Regions from separate parts of the Glutamicibacter sp. AOP5-A2-18 genome, predicted to be linked through region 2. Evidence: riboswitches for the same ligand, from Rfam matches in the RefSeq annotation. Region 2 holds a riboswitch; each other region holds the start of a gene.
The links. Region 2 has a riboswitch for S-adenosylmethionine ahead of ACT3RW_RS15410 (hypothetical protein). Riboswitches for the same ligand answer to the same signal wherever they lie in the genome.

Region 1 (7,040 bases), 2.5 Mb from region 2:
GAGTTCGACCGAGGTCCAAGGGCAGAGAAGCGCCATTGAGTACTAGCGGGTAAATGCCGGCGGTACACAGCGCGGCCCTGGCTTCACCGGGCGATAACGGGATTCCGCTGGAGGTGACGGCGAAATCTTGTGCTTGGCGTTGCATCTTTTCCCAGTTCATCACGATGCTCACCTGCGCTGAGCCGAATCCCGGTTCAGGCTGCGAATCAGTTGTCCGGTTAGTCATGAGTAAGGCCATCAGGCCGATCAACCGTCGTCGTTCGGGCTTCATCTCTTCCCACGGAGCTGCGGGTTCCGGAGTTTGTGAGTCGCTCGAATCGGCCGGTGCGTCGTCGGGATCCTCGCTGTCAGGATCGTCGTCCGGATCGTCGCTGCCCGGATCTTCGTCCGGATCGTCGGCGGCGGGTGAGTCGTCCGGATCCTCGTCGTCCGGGCCGGAGCGGTTTCCACCCTTGGCCCAGTCGGGCATTGATTCTTCATCGTCCCAGTCGCTGCCCGGCTCGCCGGTGAAATGAGCCTCGGCGTCCTTTAGACGCTCGCGGTTGCCGGCCACGGTGGCAGGGTTATCCACCTTGGCAAAAAATGCCTCAATGAACGCGGCGTGCGAGGGCAAAACTCGCAACACATATTCCACGAGTCCCTGGCGCGTGCCCCGCTTGAAGATGCCGATGCATTCAAGCAGGGCTTTAAGTGGGCGCTTGCCGGATTTCACTTCGGCGACAAGGTCATTGATGTGTTTGCGGGCTGACTTGGGTTCGGCGTTGAGGAAAGCAACGGATTTGGCTTGGAGCTGGCGCAGTTTGTCCCGGCCGGCTTTGCCCGCGCCCAGATCTTTGCGGGCCGAATGCAGTTTGCTTGCCGTTGCGGCAACGAGCCGCGGGTCCACGGTAGGGTCGGTGAACGTGGCGGCGAGTTCCGGCAGCCACGGATCGAGCTGTTGGCCAGCCTCATCAATCCGGCCAATGAGGCAGTCGGCTTGGACCAACCGGTCCCCCGCGGTACTGCGCGGAATGTCCAACCAGTCATGCATCAACCCGCGGGCACTTTTGAAGTGAGTGCGCCCGGCGATGGTGTGGCCATGGGTGGCTTCGATCTGTTCCAGCGTGGGGTTGATGCCGGAGTCGGTGATGGCTTGAAAGGAGGCTTGATCAAGTTTGTGCGCGCCGGTGCGACGAAGCGCGTGGGCGGCGTGAAGCTGTGTGCGCGATTGCTGCTGGCCGAGGTGCTCGGTCAAGAGTGCAAAATAGGCCGCGTGGCCGGCGGTCAGATCTGTCTGGGACAACACAGCAGTAGCGCTGGCGGTCAGTTGGGCCGCCGTGGCCAGATCTTTGAGTGCTTGTGCTGTGTCCATGGAAACGAGTTTGCCCCGCAGTGACTGATCTGCGGGGCAAGCTCGAACGGGCTGTGGATATTTACGCGGTAGCGAAGGCGGATGCGCTCTGCCGGGTCCCTTGGGTTACGGGCTTGGCCGCGGATCGCGAGGCGTTCGACGCTGCGCGGGCGGCAATCAGTCCACGTTCCAGATCGGCGATCAGATCTTCGACCTCTTCGATGCCCACCGAGAGACGGACTAGGTTGTCCGGGATCTCCAGTTCGGTGCCAATCAGCGATGCGTGAGTCATTTCGCGCGGATAACAGACCAGCGATTCCACCCCGCCTAAGGAGACCGAGAGCTGGAAGTACTCCATGGATTCAGCGAAGGCGCGGGCGCCGGCTTCATCGGTGAGCTGCAGCGAAACAATGCCGCCAAAACCGCGCTGCTGGCGCTTGGCCAGTTCGTGCCCGGGGTGGGTTTCCAGACCCGGGTAGTACACGCGGGTCACTTCTGGCTGCGCGTCAAGCCAGCGGGCCAGCTTATCGGCGGTGGAACAGTGACGTTCCATGCGCAGGCCCAGGGTTTTCAGTCCGCGGGCGGCCAGGTAGGAATCCTGCGGTCCGGCCACCGCACCGCCGGCAAACTGCTGGTAGCCGACCGCTTCGGCCAGGGACTGGCCGCGGAAGAGGTGATCGGCCACAATTACCGCACCACCGAGCACGTCGGAGTGCCCGCCGATGTACTTGGTGGTGGAGTGAACTACCGCGTGCGCGCCGAAGTCCAGCGGGCGCTGTAGATAAGGGGTAGCGAAGGTGTTATCAACCACCAGCAGGGCACCAATTTCCTTGGCCAGCTGGGCCCAGCCGGCTAGATCGGCGATGCCAAGCAGTGGGTTGGACGGGGTTTCCACCCAGAGCAGGGCGGTATTGGGTTGCAGTGCAGCTCGCACCGAATCCAAGTTGGTGATGTCTACCGCCGAGGAGGTGATGCCCCATTTGCTGTGCAATTTGGAGATCAACCGGTTGGTGCCGCCGTAACCGTCGGCGCCCAGAACGATGTGATCGCCCGGTTCCAGCACGGCACGCAGCAGCGCATCTTCGGCGGCGATACCTGAGGCGAAGGCAAAACCGGCCGCGCCGTTTTCTAGGATGGTGAGCTGGTCTTGGAAACCATCTCGAGTGGGGTTGGAGCCGCGGGAGTATTCGTGCCCGGATCGCAGTACGTTAATACCGTCCTGGATGAAGGTGCTGGTCTGGTAGATCGGCGGAACAACGGCGCCGGTGTGTGGGTCTTTTTCCTGGCCTGCGTGTACGGCCTGAGTGTTGAAGCCAGTCATCATGCTCCTTGAGTTTGTGGGGCCAGGGCCCGGTTTAGTGCATTATCAAGCGCGCGGTTCAGGTCTGCGAGCAGATCCACAGGATCTTCAAGCCCGACCGAAAGGCGCAGGGTGGAGGCGTTCAGGCCAGCGTCGGCCAACTGATCGGCCGAGAGCCGGCAATGGGTCATGGTGGCCGGGTGCAAAATCATCGTGCGGGTGTCCCCCACGTTCGCGGCCAAACTGATCAGTTCTAGCCCATCAATCACCGGGGAAACTAGCGACGGGTGTGCCAACTCGATGGCCAGCACGCAGCCGGTGCCCTTGGGGGTGAGCTGTTGGGCCACGGTGTGGCTCGGGTGGCTGGATTGTGAGGGGTGATGGATGGCCGCGATGCCCGGGTGGCCGGAGAGCTCTTGGATCAGGGTGCTCACGCTGCGCTGTACATGCGCTGCACGCACCGGCAAAGTTTCGATGCCGGCCAAAATGCCTTGGGCGCTGGCCGGAGCTAATGCCGGACCTAGATCGTGCAGGAACTTGGAACGCACCAGCATCGCATAGGCAGCAGAGTCGTGGCGTTCGAGCAAGGAAGTATTGTTCAACCGCACGCGTGGGGCGGCAATCTGTGGCCAACGCAGCGGATCGGAGAAGTCGAACTTTCCCGAATCCACCACCACGCCGCCAAGTACCGAGCCATGGCCGGCCAGACCCTTGGTGGCCGAGTGGACCACAATATCCGCGCCAAAATCTAGCGGGCGGAAGTTCAACGGGGTGGCCAGGGTGTTATCCACGACCACCGGGATGTTGTGCTCGTGGGCGATCGCCGAAATAGCGGGAAGATCGGCCACCGTGCACAGCGGGTTGGACACGGACTCTAGGAAAAACGCGCGGGTCTCATCCTCGATGGCCCCGGCCCAGGCTGCCGGATCGGCTTGGTCAACAAAGCTGACGCGGATGCCAAAGTCGGCGAAGGAGTCGGTCAGTAGGTCCACCGTGCCGCCGTATAGCGAGGAAGACGCCACAATGTGCTTAGGTCCCTGGGTCAGCGCCAACAGGGACAGTGAAACAGCTGCCTGTCCCGAGGCGGTGGCCACCGCCTGAGCTCCACCTTCCAGCGCGGCTACACGCTGTTCGAGGATCGAAACGGTGGGGTTACCGGTGCGTGAGTACGTGAACCCGGACTGGCGCATAGCGAACTTTTCGATCGCTTCAGCATGGGATTCAAATTGGTACGCTGCGGAGTTATGTAGTGGTGGCAGCATCGGGCGGAAATCTCCGCTTGGTCGATACCCTGCGTGGACCGCGTCGGTTCCTTGGCTCATAGCTCCTTCTCGTTTCCTAGCGAGGGAGTGCACCGAAAGATGTAACCCGTACCAAAGCCCGAACACTGACTTGGTACGAGGCACAGTGCGCTTAAAAGCGTTCGGAACTGCTCCATCGTCCCTGGCATTAGCACCTTTCGGTTTCCCGATGGTTGCTGCGACGTCTTCGAGCCAGATCTCTTAGTCGCTCTTGATGGTTTGTTGTTCTTCCATGGTTCGATATCTGCCCCGGGCGGCGCAAGCGGCATTGGGCTCACGGCTTCATACAAGGTCGCCACGCTTCATATGTCGCCAAGTTGTCATGATGACACGGGGTTTACGACCTGTTTATGACGCGCCACTTTGAGCATAATCCGTGGAATCTAGCAGTTTTGCCCTGCTAGTGTGACGACTCGAAGGCTAGAGATGACACACTGTTACGGTTTTAGCCCAGCACCTCAACGTCAAAGCTGGCGACCACCGCACGCACTTCTTCCAAATAACGCTGCGCTTGATCGGTGAGCGGGATCCCGGCGTGGTCGATCCAACCGATCTCGATTCGCTCGTCGATGGACAGCGGGATGGCAACGATGGAGGGATCAAGCTCGTCGCTGATGATGCCGGTGGAGATGGTGTACCCGCCCAAGCCGATCATGAGGTTAAAGATCGTGGCGCGGTCCGAGACTTGAATTTCGCGTTGGCTTGAACGGGTGGAGAGCACCTCTTCGGAAAAGTAGAAGGAGTTGTTTGCACCCTGGTCGAAGGTAAGCCGCGGCAGGTCCTCGAGGTCTTCAAGCGTCACCTGTGCACGCGAGGCCAGCGGGTTGCTGCGCGAGATAAAAATGTGCGGATCGGCCAAGAACAGCGGATGGAAGACAAGCCTGGATTCGCGCAGCAGCTTGTCGATCACTTTCCGGTTGAAGTCGTTGCGGTACAAGATCCCAATGTCGCTACGTAGAGTGCGTACGTCCTCAATGATTTCCTCGGTGCGGGTCTCACGGAGCGAAAATTGGTACTCCTCTGCGCCGCTGGCCTGAACCATGCGCACAAAGGCATCAACCGAAAATGAGTAGTGCTGGGTGGAGACGCCCAGCAGTCGCCTTGCGGAAGGACGGCCGAGGTAGCGATGCTCCAGCAGCTCCACCTGCTCCAGGACCTGTCGGGCATAGCCGAGGAATTCCGCGCCTTCGGCGGTGAGCGTCACGCCCCTCGCGGATCGCATCAGCAAGGTGCGCCCCACTCGTGATTCGAGCTCTTTCATGGCCGCGGACATGCTGGGCTGCGCGACGTAAATTAGGTCGGCGGCACCGGAGATGGAGCCCTCGGTAGCGACCGCGGTGAAGTAGCGAAGCTGTTGCAATGTTAAACCGCTTGTTCCTTGAACCATAGATTGAGTCTATATGAATCCATAGTTATATCGAGTTACCTGATATCAATGAAGACCCTGCATGATGGACGCATCGACTTACTTTCGGCCTGCCCAGGCCCTCATCACAAGATTGGCCGCCATGGCAGACGAGTTCACTTTCAGCATTAGCACCACCAAATTCGACGAGAATTACACTCCCTGTGCCACCTCACGAGTGACCACAAACTTCGCAAATCTGGCCCGTGGTGAGAATCGCCAACAGAACCTGCGCAACGCCCTGACGATGATCAACCGTCGCTTCAATTCGCTGGCTCACTGGGACAATCCTGCCGGCGATCGTTATGAGCTCGAACTGGAAATCATCTCGGCCAACGTGCATTTTGCCGCCGAGAATGAAGAGCAGGATTTTCCGCTTCTTGAAGTTCTAGACACCATCGTTGTCGACCGCCTCACCGGTACCCGTAGCCATGGCATGGTGGGCAATAATTTCTCTTCTTACGTCCGCGATTATGACTTCAGTGTGGTGCTTCCGGCGGCCAGCAACGGCTCGGGTGCTCCTAAGTTACCTGAAGATTTCGGCGACCTTCACGGCCAGCTCTTCCAGCATTTCTTGGATTCGGAAGCCTACCAGCAGCGTTTTAACCAGTTGCCAGTGGTCGCCATCAGCGTCTCCACTTCCAAAACCTACTACCGCACCGGCAATAGTCACCCGGTCCTTGGCTTGGAATACCAGCAGGACGAGAACTCCCTGACCGATACCTACTTCGGCAAAATGGGTTTGCAGGTGCGCTACTTCATGCCTGCAGGTTCCGTAGCTCCACTGGCTTTCTACTTCCGTGGCGATCTACTCAATGACTACACCAACCTGCAGTTGATCAGTCTGATTAGCACCATGGAGACCTTTCAGAAGATCTACCGCCCCGAGATTTACAACGCCAATTGTGCTGCCCCGTCGGTCTACCGTCCAAGCCTGAGCGCTCAGGACTTCGCTCCGACTCGGATCGACTACGACCGCGAAGAACGCACCCGACTCGGAGCTAGCCAGGGTAAGTACACGCAGGAGCACTTCATCATCCCTAATCAAGAATTGCTCAACCAATTTTCCGCCACCTGCCCAACTCCTGTCGCCTGAGAATCGAAAGATAAACGATGACTTCAAAGCTAATTCCAACCTCAATCGTCGGCAGCCTCCCCAAGCCTTCATGGCTGGCCCAACCTGAGACCCTGTGGTCCGATTGGAAGCTCCAAGGTTCCGAGCTGAGCGAAGGAAAGCAAGATGCCATGCGCGCTGCCGTACTGGAGCAGACTCAGCGTGGCATCGACATCATTAGCGATGGCGAACAGACCCGTCAGCACTTCGTCACAACCTTCATTGAGCACCTGAGCGGTGTTGACTTTGAAAAGCGTGAGACCGTGCGCATCCGCAACCGCTACGACGCAAGCGTGCCCACTGTTGTTGGTGCAGTAGAGCGAAAAAAGCCAGTATTTGTTGACGATGCAAAGTTCCTGCGTTCATACACTGACAAGCAGATTAAGTGGACGTTGCCTGGCCCAATGACCATGGTGGACACCTTGTATGACGCTCACTACCAGAGCCGCGAAAAATTGGCCTGGGAGTTCGCTACCATCCTGAATCAGGAAGCCAAGGAACTCGAAGCCGCTGGAGTGGATGTCATCCAATTCGACGAGCCAGCGTTCAACGTCTTTTTTGACGAAGTTGCTGACTGGGGCATTGCAGCG
Region 2 (7,040 bases):
GTTGTATCCACCCTCGCAGGTGTAGTCGGCCTGCAGGAAGCCGATGGGGTCAGCGATATCGATCATCCGGTTGCGCTGGCTGAGGATCATGTCGTACTTGCCGGCCAGCACATCTGGCTCCACTGCGCCGTAGGACTTGGTGACGACATTGGCCTTCAAGCCGATCTGCTTGAACTGCTCCTGGATGATGGCGCCCACGCCAGCGAATTCGGCACGCTCGGTGATCGCAATGATGTCCAGCGGCTTGTCTTGCTTGTAGCCCGAGGCTTCCACCAGCTTTTTGGCTTCCTCGAGATTCACCTGGGGTACGGTCAGATCCGGGTTGGCCCAAGGCTCGCTTGGTGCAAAGGGACCGGTGGCAGGTTGGGCGGCGCCTTCATAGATGCTGGCGGCTATGGCTGGCAGATCCAAGGCCATGGTGGCGGCCCTGCGCAGGTCCACGTTGTCGAAAGGGGCACGCGAGTTGTTCAGGTACAGGGTCGAGGTGCGAGGAGAGTCGGCCTTGAGCACGCTGATCTTCTCGTCTGCTTCCAAGGTAGCCAAGCTGGTGGCCGGGATGGACATGGAGATGTCCGCTTCACCGGTCTGTACCTGGGTGGAGCGGGTGGCGCCGTCGGTGATGTAGCGGATTTCGCCGCCGGCCAGTTTCACCTCACCATCCCAGTAATTCTTGTTGCGGTCCAAGGTCAAGGACTGTCCGGCCTTCTCTGAAACCGGAGCGAAAGGCCCGGTGCAGTGATTCATCGGATCAATGCCCTTGTCGGTGTACGCAGCACCCGAGAGCACGCCGGCATTCACGCTGGCAATGCGATACGGCAAGAGCGGATCAGCTGCCGGGGTGGTGACGCGTACGGTATCAGCGTCGAGGGCTTCTACCTTCTTGATGGTCTTAGGGTTCACTGCACGTGCTGGTGCGGTGGCATCAAGAACATGGTTCAGTGAATTAGCAACAGCCTTGGCGTTGAAGTCGGTGCCGTCCTGGAACTTTACGTTCTTGCGCAGGTCGAATTCCCATGCGGTATCCGAGGTCTGCTTCCAAGAAGTGGCGAGCATTGGCTCTACCTTCTTCTCGGTCTGGTCATACTTGGTCAGGGTTTCCAAGCAACCGGCGATTGAGAGCACATAAGCGTCATCGCTTTCCAAAGCCCAGTTGGAAATTGGGGCACGGAAGTTCGCTACAACTACGCGGGCTTCGGCATCCGCTGCTGCATCCGGAGCGGGGGTGGCGGTGGAACTGCAGGCAGTTAGTGCGAGGGCTACCGCTGCAAAACTTGCAGCTACGCTCAATCGTCCAAGGTTCATGGAAATCCTTCGGCAATACGTGATGAATTGGCATCCAATGTCTTAGAGCCTTGGTAAGCGTACCCTAATTCCTTGATTTCTCATGAAGCAATAAAAGGCCATGAAGACCCCTTTAGAACTTCGGGATTCTGGACTGCGATAGAACGCTAGCTGAGTAGTAGAAAGTTGGTGTCAACCGTGGAAGTTCTGAGGACATTTTGCGTTATGTGTCGCAGTTCACGCACTGCGTGTGCGTAGCATGCGGTCACGAACCAACCGAGAACCAAGCCACGAAGCCAGCAACAGCGGAATGATCATGACTAGCCAAGGGATAAAGGACAACTCGGCTGCGCCTGCGGTGTGTGAGAGTAACCAGCCAAAGAGCATGTTGCCTAGAAGTACTGCTAGGCCGCCGCAGGTGGAGAGTAATCCGAAGTAGGAGCCGGTAGCGTTGAGCCCGGCAAATTTTGGAACAAGACTGAGCGCGGTGGGATGAACACTCATATGACCCAGGGTCATCAGGGTGACTGCGCAAAGAATTCGCACCAAGCTGGTTTCCTCACCAAAGGCTGATGAAGGGATGAAGGCCAAAACACTAAACCCCAAGGCGCTGAGAATATAGCCCATGCGCAACGTTGCAGCTGGGCCGATTCTTGCAGCAAGCCACGATAAGGGAATCTGCAGGCTCAGGGTCAAAATGGAGATCCACGCAAAGATCAGCCCCAACCACTGGGTAGGCATGTCTTGGCGTTCAAGTTCCAAAGGAATAGCTAGATACAGCTGGTTGTAGGCCAATAGGTCCGCGGCATGCAGCGAACAGAAGGCCAAGAACTGGCGGTCGCGCAGACATTCTCGGAAGCTACTGTGAGGCTTCGATGCTTTAGTTCCTGCACCGGTAGCAGCCGACAGTGCGCTCGCCGTGTCAGTCTTGCCAAGAGTGAGCGCCAAGAAGATTCCGATGGCCACAAAGAATACTGCGCCAAAACCTGCCACGGTGGAAAATCCCCAGCCCCACAGGGCCGAACCCACCAAAGGTCCGGTGACGGCGCCAATTTCACCCGTGATGCTCAGCCACGCAAAGAGCGTAGCCCGCCGAACGTGCTGGACTTGTCCTTGATCCCGCGCGCTTTGGGCAGCCGCCACCAAGATGTTTAGTCCCGGGGAGAATAGTGCCCCACCAAATCCGGTGAGCAGTGCGCCAAAAATGAACATTCCCAAGTGTGGAGTACTAGACCATAGGGATGCGGCCAAAGTGAGGAAACCTGCGGCACGTACCGCGCAGCCGATCAGAATCATGGTGCGGGCGCCGAAGCGATCCGCCAGAGTGCCACCAGCTAAGAACAGTCCTTGCTGGGCAAAAGTTCTGATTCCTAAGATCAGACCCACCGCGGTAGATGCCAACAGGAAATCATTGCTGAGGACTACCGCAAGGAAGGGGACTACAGCGTAGAAGCCGATATTAAACAGCGTCTGGGTTCCCAGGAGCGCGGTAATTTCTAAGCGTTGCGAGCGAGTTTTCATGGGCCTCTGGGACGCGGTGATGATGACCAGTCTGATCTTAGCTAAAGGATGGTCAATCACTTGTGTTCAAACTGTCGGTGCATTGTCCTATGGTTGAAAACAGGTTCAAGAGTTACGACGTAAAGTACCTGGCTAGTCGTACGGCAACCCCTCTCCGGCTCACGGGGTGCCCCAGGGGAAGAACCGTTCCGAGGCAAATGTCATCGGTTCAGTTAGCGGTTTGCCCCGTCCAGTATTCGGTACGGGGCGGCACCGCTCTCACGCTAGGAGAATTTCCATGGCTAATCAGCCAATTGATGACAAGCATGAATTCGACTTCCGTGAATGGACGAAGGAGATATTTGGCGAGGAAACCAGCAACAGCAGGGTTGATCAATATGGATTGCCGTTTCTGTCCGACGAAGCAGACTTGAGTGAAGAAAGGCAACGCAAGCTCCGCTGGTATTCGGCGCTGTTGGAAGCTCCTTACGTTGCCCGGGTGCAGACGAGAACGCGCAATTCTTGGAGCGATTTTATGAGTAACAATTCCCGGCACCGGCGCTTGACCAATGGCCAGTGCTACAAAGCTGAGGGCTATGACGAATATATTCAGCGTTGGGAATCGGTCGGCATCGGTTCGGACTTGTACCTTTTGATCCACGCGTCCTTGAAGCGGGCAGTTGAGATAAGTCGCAGCCGGCATACTTCGGATCTGGCGAAGCTGAATCTGGAAGTCCGATTGGATGAGCTGCACCTGTGCCGTGACGACGGCGGGATGTATGGTCGAAGCTTGGTTCCCGAGCACTGGAAAGATTTCCCAAACCTGCGGACCCGTTTGAGTCCAGTGACCGCTATCCGGCGAATCATTGACGCCGGGTTCTAGAATCCAATCCAGTTGATGGAGTTCAAGGGACAGGCCGCCAGCGGTCTGTCCCTTGAACTGGCTATCGAATCTTCTATTTTTTAGCTTGCGCCTTCCAAGGCCATCTGCGATGGCTGATTCTTGAAGCCCTTGGTGGTGGTTGCCAAAATAATGGTTCCGATGGCCAGCCAGATGCTGCCGATAATTACGGCATGAATATCAAGCTGCGTGAGTAGGAACGCGATGACTAGAACACCAATAGCTGGGCACAGCACGTAGAGCATTGCATTAAGCTTGTTGCCTGCGCGACGTTGGCGATCCCAATAAACAATGACCGACACGTTGACCATGATGAACGAGATGAAAGCACCGAAGTTAATGAATGAGGTTGAGGTGGCCACATCCATGAACATGGCGATCAAGCCCACAACTGCGATGGCCAAGATAGAGAAGACCGGGGTGCTCCAACGCTGGTTCAGCTTCCCAAAGAAGCTGCGTGGCAGTACTCCGTCTCGACCCATGGCGTAGAGCAGTCGACTGCCAGCAGCCTGAGCGGCGATACCTGAGGTGAACTGGGCGATAACTAGTGCGGCCAAGAAAATAGCACCAAATAAATTGCCACCAATGTGCTGTGCTATTTCGAAACCCGCAGCATTAGAATTCTCAAAGACACCGCCTGGATGCACCAGCTGTACTGTGTAGGCCACGATGACAAAAATGCCTCCACCTATGAGGGCAACGAGCATGATGGCCTTGGGGACGGTGCGCCGGGGTTCCACGGTCTCTTCGGTCAGAGTGGTCACCGCATCAAATCCAAGGAACGAGTATGCGGCGATGGCTGCACCAGCGGCGATACCTGTTGTGCTCGCGCCGATCCCGGTAAACGGAGAAGAGCTCACTAGAGCGCCTGCGCCGTGCTCGCTGGAGACACTGGCCACGGAGAGAACTACGAAGAAAACGATGACCAAGATCTGGAAGGACATGAGTACCAGATTCACCCGGTCTGCCACCTTGATGCCGATGATATTCAAAATGGTTGTCAGCACAATGAAGCCAAGGATCCACACCGGCATCGGCGCGGCAGGGAATTGGGCTTGCAAGTACGAGCCACCGATCAGCCAAATCACCATGGGAAGGAAGAGGTAGTCAAGCATAGTGGCCCAACCGACGAGGAAACCGATCCGTCCGTCGATGGTCTTGCGTACGTAAGTGTAGGCAGAACCGGCCACCGGGTACGCTGCAGCCATCCGGCCGTAGCTATTTGCGGTAAAGAGCATTGCCAGTAGAGCAATCAGGTAGGCGCTGGCGCTGGCGCCACCGGTTTCAGACGCAATGACACCAAAGATGCCTAAGACAATCAGGGGTGTCAGGTAGGCCAACCCAAAGATCACCAAGGAAGACAATTTCAGGGTGCGAGTAAGTGTGGGGGTCGAAGACATGGAAAACTCCGTCGTTTTCTAAGAGCGGGATTGGGGTTGTTGTGGCGCCCAGCGAGATGGTTCCAATGCGCCGTCATAGAGCGGAAGACTAATCGGTGCATCGTCCGGACCGAATTGAGACCACACGCGGTTAGTCCCTGCGGTTCCGTGATCACGCACTCGCTGTACGGTGTCCGGGTCAACCCGGACCACGAGGGTATCTTCGCCAAGGCCAGCTTCACCCAGGACCATGCCTTCGGGATCTACCGCGATGCTTCGGCCGCGTCCTACAGGGTGGGCGCAGTTCACGCTGAGCATGTACACCTGGTTCACGATGGCGTTGGCTCGTGCCAGGATCAGTTCCTGTTCACGGTCGTCACTAGTGGTTTTCACAACGTTCATGATGGTGTTGGCACCCATCCAGGCAAGATGGCGTGAGTGTTCTGGGAACCAAGAGTCGTAGCAAATAGACAGTCCGAAAGCGCCGACTTCTGGCACGTTTGCGACCACAAATTCGGTTCCTGGCCGGTGCGGCTCAAACGGCCGCCAAGGGAACATTTTGCGATACCTGGCAACCAATGCGCCGTCCGGGGAGAAGAGTAGCTGGGTGTTGCGGAAACCACCGTCTGTATCGCGCTCGCCGATGCTACCTGGGCACAGCCAGATTTGGTGTTTGGCGGCAATGGCACCGAGCGCTGACACAAAAGGGATCATCCAAGGAGACTGCTGCGTCCTCCAATGCGGTGCTTCGCTCTTGTTCAGGTAGATGCTCGGTACCGTGCAGATGCATCTCAGGGTAGATCAGCATCTGAAGATCGTCATGCTTCTGTAAAGTCTTGGCAACATCATCAGCAAAAGGCTGAAGCGAATTCTCAACTGGCAGCGGGACGCGCTGCGCCAATCCTGCGGTGATTATCTGGGACATGTGGGTCTACCTTCATACAAACTTATAAATGATCAATATGATCAGATATACAAATGTATGTGACGTAGTCGATAGACTCAATACATGACGGCGAAAAATATTTCGAGACTGACCCACGTCGAAGAGCGCGAAATTGACCGCCTGTTTCATGCAGTGCCGGGGGCCGCAGCAGTAACGCGTTTGTCAGCCGTGGAAACAGTACGGGCACGGATCTTGCTGTCAGTGGAGCATGGGTTGCTCATTCCGGGTGGAAAACTTCCGAGCACTGATTTGATTGCGGCAGGTCTTGAAGTCAGTGACATCACTGCGCGGCGTGGTTTGGAGAGCCTAGTCGAAGACGGCGTGCTGGAGCGACGCAGGGGCAGAGCCGGAGGAACCTTTGTTGCCCAGAAGCCACCGAAGATTAATGACGTAGCGGTCCAGGCTTATCTTGAAGACGTGCCGGCGGTGCGGATACTCATTGATCAGCGAAGCCTGATGGAAAGCGCCATCGCCGCGCAAGCTGCGCAGAATGCTACAGAAGCTCAGTGCCAAGAACTCGAAGCTCTGATTAGGCAATCGGCCAATGCCGCGAACTGGCATGAGCATCACATCCCGGATACCAAGTTTCACCGACTGGTAGCCGAGATCAGTGGCCTTGCTGAAGTACCCGCTTACCTCTCTAACTATGAGTCCCTACTCAAGTACTTTGTCCCCTATCCGCAAGAGAAACTTGTAGAAGGGCGAGGGCACCACCAGCAGCTCGTTGAGGCTTTTCGCAACAGGGATTCGTTGGCCGCGATGTCGGTGACTCGAGAACATGTTGACGCCCTTCGGAGGGAAATGTTCTTCGGTCTGCACGTTGCGAACCCTTCGCTATCCGAGTAGAAAACCCAGCAATTAGCGGCTGACGGAACTGATTTTCATCAGTGGTCTTTGGCATCACCGAATCTTCGGATTGTAGTTCCGGTGACATGCTGATCTTGGCGCTTTTTGTTATCAATGAGCACCGGCATGGTGTGGATGATTCACGCTGATGTAGCGAATTGCCTGCTAATGCACAGCTGATCAACTC
Region 3 (7,040 bases), 2.9 Mb from region 2:
CGAAGTGGTCTACAAGTTGCTTGAAGGCTCGTGGGAAGATGACGCGGTTCAGAACAACAAGGAAACCGGGATCTACACGGACCCGGAAAAGGTGCACAATATTGAGCACGAGGGCAAGTACTTTAAGGTGCCCGGTATTGCTATCACTGAGCCGTCCACCCAGCGCACCCCGGTGATCTACCAGGCCGGCGCTTCTTCACGTGGCATCAAGTTCGCCTCACAGAACGCTGAAGCAGTATTTGTTACCAGCCCTACCCGCGAAATCCTCAAGGCTACGGTCACCAAGATTCGTGACGCTGTTGAGGCTGCTGGCCGCGACCGTTACGACGTGAAGATTTTCGCCATGCAGACCATCATCACCGATGAGACCTCTGAAAAGGCTCAGGCCAAGTACGAAGACTACAAGTCCTACGCGGACGTCGAAGGTGCACAGGTACTGATCTCCGGTTGGATGGGCGTTGACCTCTCAGAGCTGGATCCCGATGAGCCACTGGGTTCCAACGTCAAGTCCAACGCCATCCAGTCTTCGGTGGAGACCTTCCAGAAGGCCAGCGGCGATGACGGCAACCCATGGACCATCCGTCAGCTTGCTGAATGGGTTGGTGTTGGCGGCTTCGGACCAATCACCGTTGGCTCGGGCCCAGAGGTTGCAGACAAGCTCATTGACTGGGTGGACTACACCGACGTTGATGGTTTTAACCTCGCCTACGCCGTGACCCCGGCAACCTTCGAAGATGTTGTTGAGTATGTTGTTCCTGAGCTACAGGCTCGTGGTGCCTACAAGACCGAATACGCCGACGGTTCGCTGCGTAACAAGCTCTTCGGTACCGGGGACCGCGTGAAGGAAACTCACCGCGCCGCGAAGTACAAGATCAGCAATCGCTTGGCTGCCAAGAGCTAAAGTTCCTAAGGCCTAGCTAGCTACAAAGCGTGGAGGCGTTGTTCACTCAAGTGAACAACGCCTCCACGCTTTTGCGTTAGAAACTTACTTGGTTGGGTTAAGTACCAGGGCAGAACCTCCGCCACGGCGCACTGGTTCGGCCGCCGCCGTCAGCGTTCCGTCAGCATTGATTTCCACGGCTTCCACCGCACCAATTTCTGCCTGCGGGGTGAAAGAATCTCCGGCAGGAGTGAGCTTATGACCGAAGGCTTCCATCGCTGAACCGTACCTGGAGATGAACTCAGGTTCCGCGGTGACCGCGGCAGTATTGCGTTGCGAAGCACGAGGAGCAGCAATCGCCTCACTGATGCTCATGCCCAGATCATAGCGGTTGAGCAGGGTCTGCAACACCGTGGTGATGATGGTGGAACCACCAGGGGAACCGATGGCCATAACTGGCTTGCCGTCTTGCAAAACAATCGTTGGCGCCATCGAAGAGCGCGGACGCTTACCTGGTTCAAGACGGTTTGGATCTTGCGGATCATAAACGGTGGAGAAGTCGGTGAGCTCATTGTTCAGCAAGAACCCACGGCCTGGAACTACCATGCCCGAACCACCGGTCTGTTCAATGGTCAGCGTGTACGCGACCGCATTACCCCAACGGTCAACCACCGACAGGTGGGTGGTGGAGATGTTCTCGGTGTCTTGCTCCTTAGCTGGCTCAGCAGTACTTGCTGGGCACTGACCATCAAAGTTTGCGACATCACCCGGAGCCACCGGCTTAGTGGCGGCCTTAGCTGGATCGATTTCGCACGCACGGTCGGCACCAAAGAGCTTACTGGTCAAGGTTTGGGTGGGAACATCGACAAAGGCAGGATCTCCCACATACTTACCACGGTCAGCGTAAGCCAACGCGGTGGCCTCAAAGTAGTGGTGCAACGCGTCGGTTGGTTCCATTGATGCAAGGTTAAAATTGCTCAGAATATTCAGTGATTCACCAATGGTGGTTCCACCGCTAGAGGATGGGGCCATGCCATAAACATCTAGTCCACGGTATTTCACCGTGGTGGGCTCCTGCTCCGCGACCTTGAAGTTGGCAAGATCTTCGGTGCTCACGTAGCCAGCGGGTACTGGCAGTTTGGTATCTTCCACCTTGGGTGGAGCCTGCACGGTCTGGGAAATCTCTGAGGCGAGATCACCTTGGTAGAAAGCTTTTGGACCCTTGGCTGCCAACAGCCGGTACGTGTCGGCCAGCTCTGGATTCTTGAAAATGGTGCCTACCTTTGGGGCATCACCCTCAGGCAAGAAGAGGTCGCTGGTTGAGCTGAAAGCAGCAAAGCGTTCCTTGTTATCTTGAGTTTGTTCATGGAAGGTCTTGTCCACCACAAAGCCTCGCGAGGCGACCTGAGTTGCCGGTTTGAGAACCTGCTTGAGGCTTTGTGAACCCCAGTTATCTAGCGCCCGTTGCCAGGTGGCCACGGTGCCAGGAACGCCTACTGCTACACCGCTGGTGACCAGTTCGGGGGTGAAGTTATAGGGCTTTGAGGTAGCCGGATCGATGAAGGCATCATGCGGTATTGCTGCCGGCGCGGTTTCACGCCCATCGATGGTGCTGACCTTGCCCGTGGACGCGTCGTAGTACATGAAGTAGCCGCCGCCGCCAATGCCAGCGCTGTAGGGTTCGGTGACACCTAGGGCTGCAGCGGTAGCCACCGCGGCATCAACAGCGTTGCCACCCTTACGCAATACTTCGAGTCCTGCTGCCGAAGCTTCTGGATCCACGGAAGCTACTGCGCCTCCGGTACCGGTAGCAGTCGGGGTCTTTTCTGTGTGCCTTGGGTCAGCGCTCGCCGGGAGGACTGTGAAAGCTCCTAGTCCCAAAGAAAGAATCGTTGCGCCAGCCAAAGCGCGCAAACTTGATCGTTGCATACTCTGATCTCCTGAAAGAGGTGGGGATGAAGTATGCGTCAATTTACGGGAAGTGCTCGAAGCGCTAGGGGTGTGACACGAGCCATCTTTTTAGAAGCGTTGTAATTCCGCGCAAGTGATCACAATATTTATAGTTATGACGTTAGAACTGTGGGCAGTGATCCCCGACTAGTCAGTCGGGGATCACTGCCCACTTCAGCGTTGGTGCAGCTGGTTAGTTTACTGAGCCAGAGCTTCCTTGATGGTCTTACCCAACGATGCGGTTGGACGGCCAATGAGCTGGGAAAGATCTGCCGAGTTCACTTCCAGGGCACCGTCACGAACCTGCACGTCGGTATCAACCAGGATGTCTGCAAACTGTGCTGGCACGCCGGATTCGGTGTAGATCGCAACGAGCTTCTCTGGTTCAACTTCCTGGTAATTGACCTCTTGGCCGGCGGCGGCGCCCACGGCACCGGCCAGCTGACTCAGGGTGAAGGCCTTGTCGCCACCAAGTTCGTAGATCTTGCCGGACTCATTTTCTTCGGAGAGCAATACCGCTGCGGCTGCTTCTGCGTAGTCGGCACGTGGGGCGGCGCTGATCCTGCCGTTACCTGCGGCGCCGAGAACTACGCGGCTGTTGAGGTAGCCCAGGAGCTGATCGGTGTAGTTTTCGGTGTACCAACCGTTGCGTAGCAAGACGTATTCAATGCCGGAGCCCGCCAGTAACTGTTCGGTAGCCACATGCTCTTGCGCCAGTTTCATGTTGCCGGTCAGGGCATTGGCAATAGAGGTATAAGCAATCAGCGATACGTTCACGCGCTGGGCAGCGTTGATGACGTTCTCATGCTGGGTGATGCGCTGGCCAACTTCGCTACCTGAAATCAGAAGCAACTTGTCTACGCCTTCGAGAGCTGACACCAGGCTTGCCTCGACGTTGTAGTCAGCGGCGCGGGTCTCCAGACCCTTGCCCGCCAGAGGAGCGAGTTTTTCTTCAGAACGTCCAAGGGCAACCAGTTGTGCAGGATCTGCACCGCGCTCTAATAGTGCGTTGATAACCAGTTGGCCCAGCTGTCCGGTGGCTCCTGCAATTGCAATCTTCATGTTGTCCTCTCGTTGGTCTGCAAACTAATACAACCACGTCCCTCGCGGTTCAATTCCCGACGGTCAGTCGTGCGCATGAAACCAAAAGGGGAATCAATACGTCAAGGGTCGTCGTCTTGATTCGAAACCTTTGAGGAAAGTGAAGAATTGCTACGCAAACCAAAGCAATTTTTTGACGTTGTGAGTAAGTTTTGGTGACTTCATGACTTCCGTTTACGTAATTATTGTTCGGTCATGGCCATGGAAGACAGACTTAAATCGTTCGGACCGTACAACCGAACACACACCATCCAGAGCGACTGAGAGATCTGGCTCAACGACGTCGCAGCAACCACCCGTAAGGGAGCGGTGCTACAGCCAGGACCGATGGAGTACTTTCACTTCGCGACGGGAAAGTCTGTTTAAAGACAGGTTTTCCTCGTGAAGAACGCTCCGTATAACCAAGCAGTAAAGGAGCGATGATGATTCGTCTTGAGAACGTAACAACAACATTTGGCAATGGCCAGGATCAATTCACGGCAGTTAAAGACGTGACCCTGAACATTGAAGCCGGAAGCATTCACGGGATCATCGGCTTCTCCGGTGCTGGCAAGTCAACGCTGTTGCGCAACATCAACTTACTTCAGCGCCCAACCTCCGGTCAGGTTTTTGTCGATGACGTGGAACTTACCGGACTCAGCGATGGCGATTTGCGTAAGCAACGACATGAAATCGGAATGATTTTTCAGCACTTCAATCTGCTGAACAATCGCACCGCGTTGCAGAACGTGGAACTGAATCTGAAGTTTGCTGGTGTAGCAAAAAACGAGCGTCGCGAACGCGCCTTGGAAGCTTTGGCCATTGTTGATTTGGCTGACAAGGCCAGCGCATACCCAGGACAGCTTTCAGGCGGTCAGAAGCAACGCATCTCCATTGCACGAGCGTTGGTGACCGAGCCAAAAGTCCTCTTGTGCGATGAACCGACCAGTGCAGTGGATCCGCGAACCACGACCTCGGTGCTGCAGTACCTCAGCGACATCAACGCCAGCCTCGGAATCACCACAGTTATTGTCACGCACGAAATGAACGTTATTAAGGCCATCGCAGACCGCGTCTCGGTAATGGAAGACGGTTCAGTAGTTGAAGAGTTCGCCCTGAATGAGTTGCAAGAGCCTGGCTTTGAACCCACGACGCCTATCGGACGCTATCTGATCAGCGATGAAATTACGTTGAACCGCAGCCCAAAACCCGTTTCATCCTCATCAGCTGCCCACGTAGCGCGCGTATAAAGAACCTGGATTACCAATGAACTTATCTTCACTAGTGCTGGGCACGAGCAACGGCAGTGCAGCAGCTTTTAACTTTGACCGAATTGTTGAACTGGCCCCGGAAATTTGGGTGGCCATGGCACAAACTTTCGCCATGCTTCTGGTCGCCATTCCAATTGCAATTTTGCTCGGAACGCCACTGGGGATCTGGCTGTTCTCCATGTCGCCTAATGGTCTGCGTCCCCGTCCGCGGTTGCACCAGATTGTTGACGGAATAGTGAACACCATCCGTTCCTTCCCATTCCTTATTTTGCTGATTGCCATCATCCCGTTCACCCGGTTTGTGGTGGGAACGACCATTGGAACTGCTGCCGTCATTGTTCCGCTGACGATTAACGCGATTCCTTATTTTGCACGTTTTGTGGAACAGAACATCAGCCAGCTTGGCAATGGAGTTGTTGAAGCTGCGCAGGCCATGGGTGCTACCCGCGGACAGATCATTCGCGAAGTATTACTTGTCGAGGCAAGACCTGCACTGCTCTCATCTGTCACCATCATGACGGTCAGTTTCATCTCGTACTCAGCGATGGCCGGTCTGGTAGGTGGCGGAGGTATTGGCGATTTTGCTATCCGCTACGGCTACTACCGTTACGAAACCGGCGTCATGCTCCTAGCGATCATTCTGATGATCTTGCTGGTGCACGCAGTTCAGTTTGTTGGTACTCGGCTCTCGCGTGCAGCAGACAAACGCTAAACACTTCTTCTCAACTCGCACTTTATCTAAGGAAAACATCATGGCAGTATCTCGTCGTACTTTCTTGACCTTCGCCGCTGGCTCGGCAGCACTCTTAGGACTAACCTCATGTGGTCTGGTCGGAGGCGGAGAAGCTTCCGGAACTGGGGACAAGACCATCAAGATCATTGTCACCGAATCGGCTCCGTCACAGGAGCCCACCAAGATCGCTCAGAAGCTACTGGCTGAGAAGGGTTGGAAGCTGGATGCCACGTATGTCACCGATATCGTGCAGCCAAACCACGTGGTATCTAACGGTGAGTATGATGCGAACTTCTTCCAGCACGGTGCCTACCTTGAGCAGTTCAAGAAGGACCAGAACGTGGATGTGGATCCAGCCTTCTACATGTACAGTTCACCAGCCGGCGTGTACTCGAAAAAGTACGATTCCATCAAGGAACTGCCTAACGGTGCCACCATCGCATTGCCTGTAGATACCGCTAATAATGGTCGCGCATTGGCCCTGCTTGATAAGGCAGGGGTATTGAAGGTCACGCCAAACAAGAGCGTGATTCGCCTGTCGCAGAATGACATTTTGGAGAACCCAAAGAACTTCAAGTTTGTTGAAGTTGATCAGCAGTCATTGTCCAAGACTCTGCCGGACGTTGACGCCGGATTCCTCTTTGCTCGCCTCGGCGCCGAGATTGGTCTGAACCCAGACGACGCGTTGCTCTTTGAAAAGGAAGAAGAAGCACTTCCATACATCAACATCATTGGTGCCAAACCTGGATTCATGGATACCGAGAAGGGCAAAGTCCTTGAAGAGGCTTATCACTCAGATGAGGTCAAGCAAGTGGTACGCAGATTACCTTGACGGCGCTCTAGGCACCCCATGGGACCGCGACCTGGAAGCAGATTTCGCCACCTGGAATAAGTAGGCCTTGGCCCCACGACGATAGTTGATCCGCGTCGTGGGGCCACTACTTTTTGATACTGAACTTAGATACCGATGTCCTGCAGGGAGAAGCAATGACGACAATCGCCGCGGCAACAACAGAGAGCCACTACCAGGAACTGCTCAAGCGTTTCAGTGAAGTTTTCGCACGAATAGCTGAGGGAAGCCGAGAACGCGAACAAAACCGTGTTCTGCCATTTGAGCAGGTGCAGT

Region 1: another riboswitch for S-adenosylmethionine. It lies ahead of ACT3RW_RS03390 (O-acetylhomoserine aminocarboxypropyltransferase/cysteine synthase family protein); the one in region 2 lies ahead of ACT3RW_RS15410 (hypothetical protein).
Region 3: another riboswitch for S-adenosylmethionine. It lies ahead of ACT3RW_RS01410 (methionine ABC transporter ATP-binding protein); the one in region 2 lies ahead of ACT3RW_RS15410 (hypothetical protein).

The regions. Positions count from the first base shown of each region.
Region 1 covers NZ_JBQSVW010000001.1:702,632-709,671, reverse strand. Annotated here, with positions in the region: gene ACT3RW_RS03400 (HNH endonuclease signature motif containing protein) at 1-1,351, opposite strand, end outside; gene ACT3RW_RS03395 (cystathionine gamma-synthase) at 1,413-2,651, opposite strand; gene ACT3RW_RS03390 (O-acetylhomoserine aminocarboxypropyltransferase/cysteine synthase family protein) at 2,651-3,952, opposite strand; SAM riboswitch class I at 4,062-4,152, opposite strand; gene ACT3RW_RS03385 (LysR family transcriptional regulator) at 4,377-5,318, opposite strand; gene ACT3RW_RS03380 (putative oxygenase MesX) at 5,440-6,432, shown strand; gene ACT3RW_RS03375 (methionine synthase) at 6,450-7,040, shown strand, end outside.
Region 2 covers NZ_JBQSVW010000001.1:3,207,245-3,214,284, reverse strand. Annotated here, with positions in the region: gene ACT3RW_RS15420 (ABC transporter substrate-binding protein) at 1-1,302, opposite strand, end outside; gene ACT3RW_RS15415 (MFS transporter) at 1,519-2,802, opposite strand; SAM riboswitch class IV at 2,906-3,022, shown strand; gene ACT3RW_RS15410 (hypothetical protein) at 3,080-3,664, shown strand; gene ACT3RW_RS15405 (APC family permease) at 3,745-5,082, opposite strand; gene ACT3RW_RS15400 (carbon-nitrogen hydrolase family protein) at 5,101-5,775, opposite strand; gene ACT3RW_RS15395 (hypothetical protein) at 5,708-5,986, opposite strand; gene ACT3RW_RS15390 (FadR/GntR family transcriptional regulator) at 6,071-6,853, shown strand.
Region 3 covers NZ_JBQSVW010000001.1:291,944-298,983, forward strand. Annotated here, with positions in the region: gene ACT3RW_RS01395 (LLM class flavin-dependent oxidoreductase) at 1-901, shown strand, start outside; gene ggt (gamma-glutamyltransferase) at 986-2,809, opposite strand; gene ACT3RW_RS01405 (SDR family oxidoreductase) at 3,029-3,892, opposite strand; SAM riboswitch class I at 4,176-4,265, shown strand; gene ACT3RW_RS01410 (methionine ABC transporter ATP-binding protein) at 4,351-5,160, shown strand; gene ACT3RW_RS01415 (methionine ABC transporter permease) at 5,177-5,893, shown strand; gene ACT3RW_RS01420 (MetQ/NlpA family ABC transporter substrate-binding protein) at 5,934-6,746, shown strand; gene ACT3RW_RS01425 (acyl-CoA dehydrogenase family protein) at 6,902-7,040, shown strand, end outside.